3 regions of the Tenacibaculum sp. Bg11-29 genome follow, and region 1 is predicted to be linked to each of the others. Evidence: riboswitches for the same ligand, from Rfam matches in the RefSeq annotation. Region 1 holds a riboswitch; each other region holds the start of a gene.
What was found. A riboswitch is a leader RNA that binds a small molecule or an ion and turns the genes downstream of it on or off. The one in region 1 is predicted to bind cobalamin.
Positions count from the first base shown of each region.

Region 1 (3,288 bases):
GTTGTGTTATATATAACTTATTAAACACATTATTTACCTTAAAACCAATTGATAACTGTTTTTGATGTTGTTTTAAAATTTTAAAATCCCCACCTATATTAGAAACGAAAAAATGAGGTATTACAAAATCTTTAGAATTACTTTCTGTTGTATATGTCATTCCTGTAAATACTTGCTGAAAAAACAAACCAAACCTTTTATATGAATAACTTAAATTTCCGTTTAAAAGATGCTTAGGTACAAAAATTAAAAAAGTGTCTGTTCTTTTATTTTTAGCTTCTGTATAACTATAATTAAAATTAAAATCGACAAAATTTTTATCAAAATTATTGCTGTAAGAAAAAACAAACTCTACTCCTTTGTTATTTACATTAGATAAGTTTATTGGCGACCAAACTCCTGGTTTATCAGGATTTCCATTTGGTGTCCAAACTATTTTATTTTTCGCTGAAATATAAAACACACCTAAATCGGCTTTTATTTTACTGTTTTTAAAACCAATACCTAGCTCTCCTTGCATAGCTGTTTCAGCTACAAGGTTTAAGTTTCCTTGCCCAGGCCAGTATAAATCGTTGTAAGTGGGTACTCTATAATTTTTAGAACTATTTAACCTTACATTAAAGTTCTTAAACGTGTTAGCTTTAAGTCCAAAGGCAAAACTATACGGAACATTATAATCTGAATTAAAATCTTTTCTAATTTTTGCATCAAAAAAAACTTTATTATAAATATTCTGATGATATATTATCGATTGAGAAAACTGTTTTCTATTTTTCTCTTGTATCATATCTGTTTTACCAAAGATTGTTTCATATTCAGAATACGATGTTACTTTAGCTTTTATAGAAGGTATTTTATAACCTAATGTATAATTAATTAAGTAACGTTTCGATTTACCAAAACTATAATCTTCTACGTTTTTATTATCAAAATACTGATACTCCTGTGTTAAAAAAGCTAATTTTAATTCATGATTAAGAATTTCTTTTTTATAATTATATATAACTAAATTTCTGTTATTAAAATCTTTATACTTATCATTTGCTGACCTCGGATTTGGTAATTCTCCTGATAACGAACGTTTTCCTGAATAGTTCGTACTATAAAATTTTAGCTGTGATTTATTAGAAAACTTATAAGCAAAACCTACATTTAAACTTAAATTATCATAAGCTCCATTTGCATTTTTAAGTTTTGTACCTAATAATTTATAATTATTTTCTGATTCATTATAAGAAATTCCAAATTTTAAAGACAACTTTTCGTTAGATAGGTTAAACTTATACAAACTATTGTATGTACTAAAACTACCAGCATTTGCTACAACTTGGTGTTTTATAGTTTCTTTAGGTTTAAAATTTAAATAATCATTTAAATGTACCGTACCTCCTATTGCTCCAGAACCGTACTCTATACTTCCACCACCACTTCTTACATCTATAGCATCAACTAGGTTAACTGTTAAAGAATTAAACCCTGTTTGACCGTTGTTTACCGAATTTATATTAATTCCATTCCAAATAACTGCGGTATTAGAAGCGCTTGTTCCTCTAAAACTTGCAGTACTCGTTCCGCCTGCTCCGTATTCTCTAAGATATATTGGTGAATTAAATCGTAATAAAGAGCTAAACGACTTTATGTTTCTTGTTATTACAGAATCACTTAACCTATGTATTTTGTAACCGTTAGAGTTCTTTACTAACTTTTTATCAGCTAAAACAATAACTTCTTCTAAAACACTCATTTTAGACTTCTCTTGAGCGAAAGAGAAAAGAGTAACAGTAAAAAATATTGTAAAAAGTGTGTATTTCTTCATAATATATTAAAACCCTTATCCCGAAAGTTTGAATTATTTAATATTTAGGCAGGTCTCCTGGCTTGCGTCTTGTAATTGGCCTTCCCATTTATAAATAAACAGTGACTTAAAGAATAATTACAAGCTTAGTAGCTTACAGTTGCGGGAACAGCTTTGGTATTTAACCAAATTCCCTTTTAATTTGATGCTATTTTAAACATCAAAACCCAAATTTTTTGCAAACTTATGCTATTTTATTAAGAATCTAGCATCAATAAATCATTATAGTTAGAAAACTTAGCAGTAAGCTCTTCTGATACCGAAAAATAATTCGGATGAATCATTGCAGCTAAACACGCTATTCCGTCAACTAAGGTACTTGCAGACGATTGCGTAAACATGGCAAAATCAGCAATAAAGACTTGTTTGTTTTTTACAGCGCGTAAAGAACTCCATTCTGGTTTTTCTTCTAAGAAATGCATGTCTTCCATTGTCCTCTCAATACCATAACCACATGGCGCTATAATTAAAATTTCAGGATTGTATTTTACAATTTTATCCCAAGAAATAACAATACTATCTCCTGATGGATGCGCTAATAAATCAATACCACCTGCATAGCCTATTTGATGAGGAATCCAATGTCCACAGTTAAATAGCGGATCTATCCATTCTAATAACATTAAACTTTTAGATTGTATTCTGTTAGCCCTTTGCGTATCTACAATAGTATAAATACGCTCTTTAAGTTTTTTAACATAATTAATACCTACTGTTTCTTTACCCATCGCTTTTGCAATAGTTAAAGCATTGTCAAAAACATCCTCTAAAGAATTTGGTGTTATTGATATTAACTCAGGAACCTTATTTAACTTATAGGCAGATTTTGCAACCGATTCTGTATCTATCTGGCAAACATCACATACATCTTGTGTAAAAATAATATCTGGTGCGATGCTTTCTAAAACAGGTTCATCTACATAATATAGTGTACCGCCTTCTGCTTTAGTTTTAGAAAAAATAGTATTTATTTCTTCACTCGTTAACGTTTGTCCCTCTAATTTGTAACGCACGGCAACCTGTTTTTCTTTAAGTGCAATTGCAGGACATTCAAAAGTAATACCTTCTAAATATTCTTGTAACCCCATATCATAAATCATTTGGGTTACAGCTGGCATAAATGAAGAAACTTTCATAAAAATAGATTTTAAGCGGCTAAATTACATAGTTCTCTAGTATTATTCTCTTTTTCTAAAAAATCTTTACAATCTTTGCTTTCAATTTATTTCTTTACACATGATATATTATATTACTGGCGGAGAACGCTCTGGAAAGAGTGGTTACGCTCAACAATTAGCAGAGTCACTATCTAATACTCCTTATTACTTAGCAACTTCAAGAATTTGGGATGCTGATTTTAAAAAACGAGTGGATAGACATATTTCTGATAGAGATGAACGTTGGACAACTATTGAGGAAGAAAAAAATATAAG
Region 1 is NZ_PJBB01000003.1:3,430,513-3,433,800, forward strand. It holds gene CXF68_RS15635 (TonB-dependent siderophore receptor) at 1-1,816, opposite strand, end outside; cobalamin riboswitch at 1,846-2,041, opposite strand; gene CXF68_RS15640 (ABC transporter substrate-binding protein) at 2,053-2,991, opposite strand; gene CXF68_RS15645 (bifunctional adenosylcobinamide kinase/adenosylcobinamide-phosphate guanylyltransferase) at 3,092-3,288, shown strand, end outside.

Region 2 (3,288 bases), 180 kb from region 1:
ATTGATAACTTACATCTAATTGATTCTGAATCGTATTCGTTGTGTGGTTAAAGTAAAAAGGAAACCCTCTAGTTATAGAATCTTTAGCGGTATTAAAAACCAACCATTCTGTAGATAAATAGTTTATATCATCATCAGACCACGATAAATTATTACTTAATTTTACCTTATCATTAAACTTATGCTTGTATTTAATCTGTAAGTCAAAACGTTTGTGTTTTAAATAATCTTGCGGATCGTTATACCTTGTTTTCGGATCCATTCCTGCTACAATAGCTCCATTTTCATCAACCGGAATACCTGTATCGGTATCGTATATATCGTTATTTGTTTGAAAAGATAGTTCTAAGAAATCCTTTTCAGTAGGCGTATAATTAAGCGTAAAAGAAGCATTGTTGGTATTTATACCATAATCTCTCCAACCACTAGATTTAGTAAGCCCAAAATCTACTCTATATTTTAGTTTTTCATTAATTGGCCCGCCCATACCAGCAGACATTTCATAGGTATCAAAAGAACCATAAGTAGCACTAAACTCTCCAGAAAAAGTATCGGTTGGTTTTTTTCGCACTATATTTATAATACCACCTAAAGCAGAGTGTCCGAACATAACACCAGCAGGGCCTTTAAGTACTTCAATATGGCTAACATTTGCTAAGTTAGTACTAGGTGCACTTGTTGAAAGGTTATGACGCTCGTCTCTTACACCGTCGTTTAATAATACAAAATTATTAAAACCTCTAATTCTAAATGTTTGAAAACCACCATACCTGTTTATAGGTCTAACCCCAGTAGCACTTTTAACTGCACTCCCTAAATCATTAGAATTTCTAAGTTTAATTAATTTAGAACTTACACTATTTGTTGTTAAGGGGGCGTCTAAGTTTTTTATTTGAAGCTTATTTAGTGCAGTACTTTTTTTTCTTTTAGCAGAAATGGCTACGCTTTTTAGTTCAAAAGATGTAGGTTGTAAATAAACGACTGACGGTAAGTTTTTAAATAATACGTTTACTGATTTATAGCCTATGTATGAAATATTAATTTTATCGTTCGGTTTTCCTGTAATTTTAAAAAAACCGTTCGTATTTGAGGTTGTTCCTTTTTTAGAATTTTTATTTAGGATAGATGAAAACTGAATAGGATGGTTGTTTAGTTTATTTAAAAGTTGAACAGATTTTGTTTTCTGCGCAATTAATAAACTGGTAGTAAGTAAAAAAAAGAATACTAATTTTAATTTCATTGTGTTTCATTTGTTCCGAAATTAAAATATAAGAGTAAGAAGCCTATAAAAAATAGGCCATCGAACACGTTAACTTTTATTCCCGAAAGTTTAAATTATGTTTTTGATTTAGGCAGGTCTCCTGACTTAGCTTAGCGTTCATTTACCTTCCCATAGTTTTAACTTTAACTACAGTGGTTTTTATTAATGAAGCCTTTAATAAGCTTTACAGTTGCGGGAACAGTTTTGGATTTACACCAAATTCCCTTTTAATTCTTATGCTAAATTTTACAAGAGCATAAAAAACCAAAAATCGGGGCGAATATATAGTATTTATACTATTTATGAATAATTTTTTTTCAAATAAATAGTATTATAGAGGTCAGTAGTTAAATGCATATTATTAAGCACTTGACTTTAAACAGAGTGGAGCAGCTCTTGTTGTCAGGTCGAGCATTGCTGAAATCAAAAGACAGTTTGATTGAAAGTACTAAACGAAGTTTCGAGATCTATTCATTATAACCTAAAATTTATTTCTATCGTATTAATTATATCATAGCTTCTAAAATAAGTTTTGTTCTAATAACAGCAGAAGTTTTGGGCAGCATAATAATTTCGAATCCTTTTTTGGTATACTGTTCCAGTAGCGCTTTTTCTAGGGTTAAACAATACTCAAACTCTTGTAATCTCTGTGCATCTTTACAGTAAATATCAAACCAAGTAGGCGCAAAAAACACTTTTTTATGATACACTTCTTTATAAGGAAACTCTTGTAAATATTTAGGTATCGGTTTGTTTGCTACCGTTAAATACGCTTCTAAATCTAGTAACGATCTATCACAAACTTGAGTACTTACATTTAATAACTCTTTACTCGTTAGTTTAAAAACCAGTTCTGTAAAACGATTAATATCCTCCCAAGGCATTCCGTTGCTATTATTTTCTTGCTCATTAATAATAACTCTTCTAGAAACTTCATCCATACAAGGAATTGTATCTTTTAAAAGATTTATTAAAGTAGTTTTACCAGTACCAGGAGCACCGGTAATTATATATTTTTTAGGTTGGTTATGCATAGTTAACTACTAATAGTAAACAAATGATGATAAAAGTAAACAATATACTAGCGGTATAATTAATGGTAGCCACTCTTTTAATTTCTGCGTGTTCAATCTTTCGAGTATTGTCGCCTATAAAAGGTTTGTCTACTAATTTACCATGATAATAATTAGGCCCTCCAAATTTACAGTTTAAAATATAAGCTAAAGCAGCTTCAGGATACCCTGCATTAGGACTACTGTGTTTTTTGCCCTCTTTAATAACAAAAGAAATACCGTTTATTTTAAATTGAACAACTAACATTAACAAAGCCGTAATTCTTGATGGTATATAATTAACAACATCGTCGAGCTTTGCAGCAAACCGACCAAATAACAAGTATCGGTCATTTTTATACCCAATCATAGAGTCGAAGGTGTTAATCATTTTATAGGCCATGGCTCCGGGAACTCCTAAAATTAAAAAGTAAAATAACGGCGCAATAACCCCATCGCTTAAATTTTCAGACATGGTTTCAAAAGTTGCCACTCTAATCTGCTGCTCATTTAATTGATTGGTTTCTCGACCAACAATCCACGATAAGCGTTTACGTCCTGCTGCTAAACCTTCATTTTTTAGCGTATTAAAAACAGCATAGCCTTCTTTTACCAATGTTTTGTTGGCTAGGCAGTAAAACAACATGATTACTGAAAATACAATGGCACTAATTTTAAAATCATTTGCATGTAACCATTCTATAATTAAATAAGGTACCGTAAAAGAAATGCTAACTAAAGTGATGGTTAAAAGCGCCCCTTTTAAAAGCTGGTACTTATTTTTATTAAGCCATTTTTCACCCAAAGAAATACTATTACCAAATAGTATAATAAGGTGCGGTAGTTTTTTAGGATCTCCTAAAAGTAAATCCAACCCAAAAGCAATCACAAGTATGTAAACTGAGGCTAAATCCATACTTTTAAGGCTGTAATAAGTGTGTCATTCGCTTCTTTACTTTGTGTAGAAAGCCGAAT
Region 2 is NZ_PJBB01000003.1:3,606,137-3,609,424, reverse strand. It holds gene CXF68_RS16335 (TonB-dependent siderophore receptor) at 1-1,240, opposite strand, end outside; cobalamin riboswitch at 1,334-1,545, opposite strand; gene CXF68_RS16330 (AAA family ATPase) at 1,768-2,295, opposite strand; gene cbiB (adenosylcobinamide-phosphate synthase CbiB) at 2,288-3,229, opposite strand; gene CXF68_RS16320 (histidinol-phosphate transaminase) at 3,220-3,288, opposite strand, start outside.
Region 2: it holds a riboswitch for cobalamin, as region 1 does, so the genes downstream of both, CXF68_RS16335 (TonB-dependent siderophore receptor) here and CXF68_RS15635 (TonB-dependent siderophore receptor) in region 1, are expected to answer to the same signal.

Region 3 (3,288 bases), 180 kb from region 1:
CTGATGATCGGTTTTGGGCTTGGGTTGGTGCCATACCGCATTGGATTTATTTAAAAGACATACGTATACATCGTTATTTTTGGAAACAACTTATTTTATGGTTGGCTGCATTAGGTTTACTAATGACGCTTACCGGAATTGTTACAGGGTTAATACGCTATAAGAAGAAACCCAAAGCGAATTTTAAAAGGTTTAAAAATAAATGGTATAACCTGCATTATTATTTTGGTTTAGGTTTTGGCTTGTTTATTTGCACCTGGGTATTTAGTGGTTTTATGAGTATGACTCCTTTTAATTGGGTGCCTAGCTCCTCTTTAAACCAACAGGATAAAAGTATTTGGCAAGGGCAAAATTTTACACTAAAAAGTATTACGAATAAAGATTGGACTAATTTTAAAGAGATAGCCTCTAAATCAAAATTTAAAGAGATCCATTTTTCTTTATTTAATGATAATATCTTTTTTGAAAAATTCAACCAAAATACGATTGAAAATCATTGCATAACAAATAGTGATTATAATACCTCAAACGAGCAATACATTGCTAAAATAAACGAATTTAATACCAAAGAAAAAGTAACGGAATTAGTGGTACTTAACGACTATGATGCCTATTATTATGATCGAAAAAATATAAAAACATTACCTGTTATTAAAATTATTACCAATAAGAGCAACTACTATTATATTAATCCGAAAACCAATACGGTACTCCTTAAATCTGCTCCGAAAAACAGAACAGAAAGATGGTTATATCATGGTTTACATAGTTTAGATTTTTCGTTTCTTTCAAAAAACCGTCCGTTATGGGATATTATCATGATTTTCTTACTTACAGGCGGAACAATTACTTGTATTACTGCCACAGGTTTGGGAATTAAATTTATAAAACGAAAAACTAGAAAACATCTAAAAAACAAATAAATTAAAGTAGTTAGAGATCAGTAATTAAATGTATATCATTAAGCAACTGTTTTTAAACAGGGTAATACAACTCTTGTTGTCAGTTCGAGCATTCCTGAAATAAAAAGACAGTTTGCTTGAAAGTAGCAAACGAAGTTTCGAGAACTATTAACCCCTAAAAAATAGGTTTCGACTGCGCTCAACCAGACATTACTCATGGTATTCCAATTAAAATATTTATAATAACACGACCTAAACATGCTCTAAATACAAGAGAAAAACTCATTTTAGAAACCATCTTTTAATTCCAATAATTATATCTACATTTGTGTCGTTATATGGTTTCTTATTTCTTTAGTAAAATTTAGAATTATAGAATTAAAAGGGAATTTGGTGTAAATCCAAAACTGTTCCCGCAACTGTAAAGCTTGTAAAAGGCTTCATTAAAAAAAACCACTGTAGTAATTACTATGGGAAGGTAAATGAAAGCTAAGCTAAGTCAGGAGACCTGCCAATATTACAATAATTTATAATAGTAACTCTCGGGTAAAGAGTTAGAAAATTATGGTTTTTCATACTTTTCTTTCCTTGCCTGCTTAATTTCATTTTTAAATGCAAAAATTGATTTTATGCAGTCTATGGATCATGTGTTTTTCACTATCCATATTCGCACAAAACACCACAATTAAAGGTAAAGTAACTGATAACGAAACTCAGTTAACAATTTCAAATGTACGCGTAACAGCGAACAAAATTATTAAAGGAACAACCAATGAAAATGGTGATTTTTCTATAGCACCAGATAAATTACCTGTAAGATTAACTTTTTCTTTACAAGGCTACCGACCTAAAACAATTGTTGTTAAAAAAAACACTTCTAATTTAAATATTGCTTTAGAAAAACAATTTACAGCGCTTTCTGAAATTGTAATAAACTCTAAAAATGATAAAAAATTAGGCGTTCAAAAAGTTTCTAAAATATCTTTACAATTAAGACCTATAAACAGTGCACACGATTTTTTAAAAACAGTGCCTGGTTTATTTATTGCACAACATGCTGGTGGTGGAAAAGCAGAACAAATATTTCTTAGAGGTTTTGATAATGACCACGGAACTGATTTTGCTGTTTTGGTAGATGATATTGGTATTAATTTAAGTTCTCATGCACACGGACAAGGATATGCCGATTTGCATTTTTTAATTCCTGAAACTGTTCAAACGGCTGATTATTATAAAGGTCCGCATGAAACTTCATTAGGTAACTTTGCGGTTTCTGGTGCTGCCAAATTCACATCAAAAGAAACATTGCATCGCAATACTGTTAAATTAGAATACGGTCAGTACGACTTTGTAAGAGCTTTAGCAATGGTTTCACTTATAGATAAGAATAAAGAAAGTGCCTACATCGCTATTGAAGGAACTTATAACAATAGTTTTTTTGAAAGTAATCAAAACCTTAGAAGGCTAAATACTTTTGCAAAATATACGGTTGCGCTTTCTAATAAACATAAATTAAAAACGTCAATTTCTACTTTTCATAGCGACTGGAATGCTTCTGGACAAATACCACTTCGCGCTGTTAAAAGCGGACTTATAAATAGGTTTGGTGCTATTGATGATAAGGAAGGTGGTGATACTAAAAGAATTCATTTTAATGTACAATTAAGTTCTCGCCTTTCAGAGAGCACCCAACTTACCAATCAATTGTATTATGTTTCTAACAAATACAACTTATTTTCAAATTTTTCTTTTTATCAAAACAATCCTGTTAATGGTGACATGATTCACCAACAGGAAGATCGTAAAACATATACCTATAAAGGTAATATTTCAATAAAAAACATACTACAAATACCTAATAGCACCACCACTTTTGGTTGGTCGGTTGAACACAACAATAACAATATTGGTTTAAATAATGCTGTTGGACGCACATTAGCAACTCCTATAAATGAGTTTGATATTAAGGAAACAAATGTTGCATTATTTTTAAAAGAACGAATTCAAATAACAAATAAGCTAACAGCTTTAGCGGGTATTAGAGCCGATTATTTTAATTTTAATGTAACCGAATTAGTACCAATACCTAGTGAAGGAAATACGACTGCTTTAAGAATAAGTCCGAAATTTAGTTTGTTTTACGATGCTACTAAAAACATTCAATTTTATGCAAAAGCGAGTACTGGTTTTCACTCAAACTACGCAAATGCAGCTGTAAAAAATAAAGATATTAATCCTTTACCAAAAGCTGTTGGATATGATATTGGTACCGAATTTAAAATTGGGAAAAACTTTGTTGGTAATCTTGCTGGTTTTTATTTACAGAGTGATGCTGAATTTGTTTTTAGTGCTGATGGTTTTGAATTTGAAAATAAAGGAAGATCAA
Region 3 is NZ_PJBB01000003.1:3,611,012-3,614,299, forward strand. It holds gene CXF68_RS16340 (PepSY domain-containing protein) at 1-923, shown strand, start outside; cobalamin riboswitch at 1,225-1,433, shown strand; gene CXF68_RS16345 (TonB-dependent receptor domain-containing protein) at 1,548-3,288, shown strand, end outside.
Region 3: it holds a riboswitch for cobalamin, as region 1 does, so the genes downstream of both, CXF68_RS16345 (TonB-dependent receptor domain-containing protein) here and CXF68_RS15635 (TonB-dependent siderophore receptor) in region 1, are expected to answer to the same signal.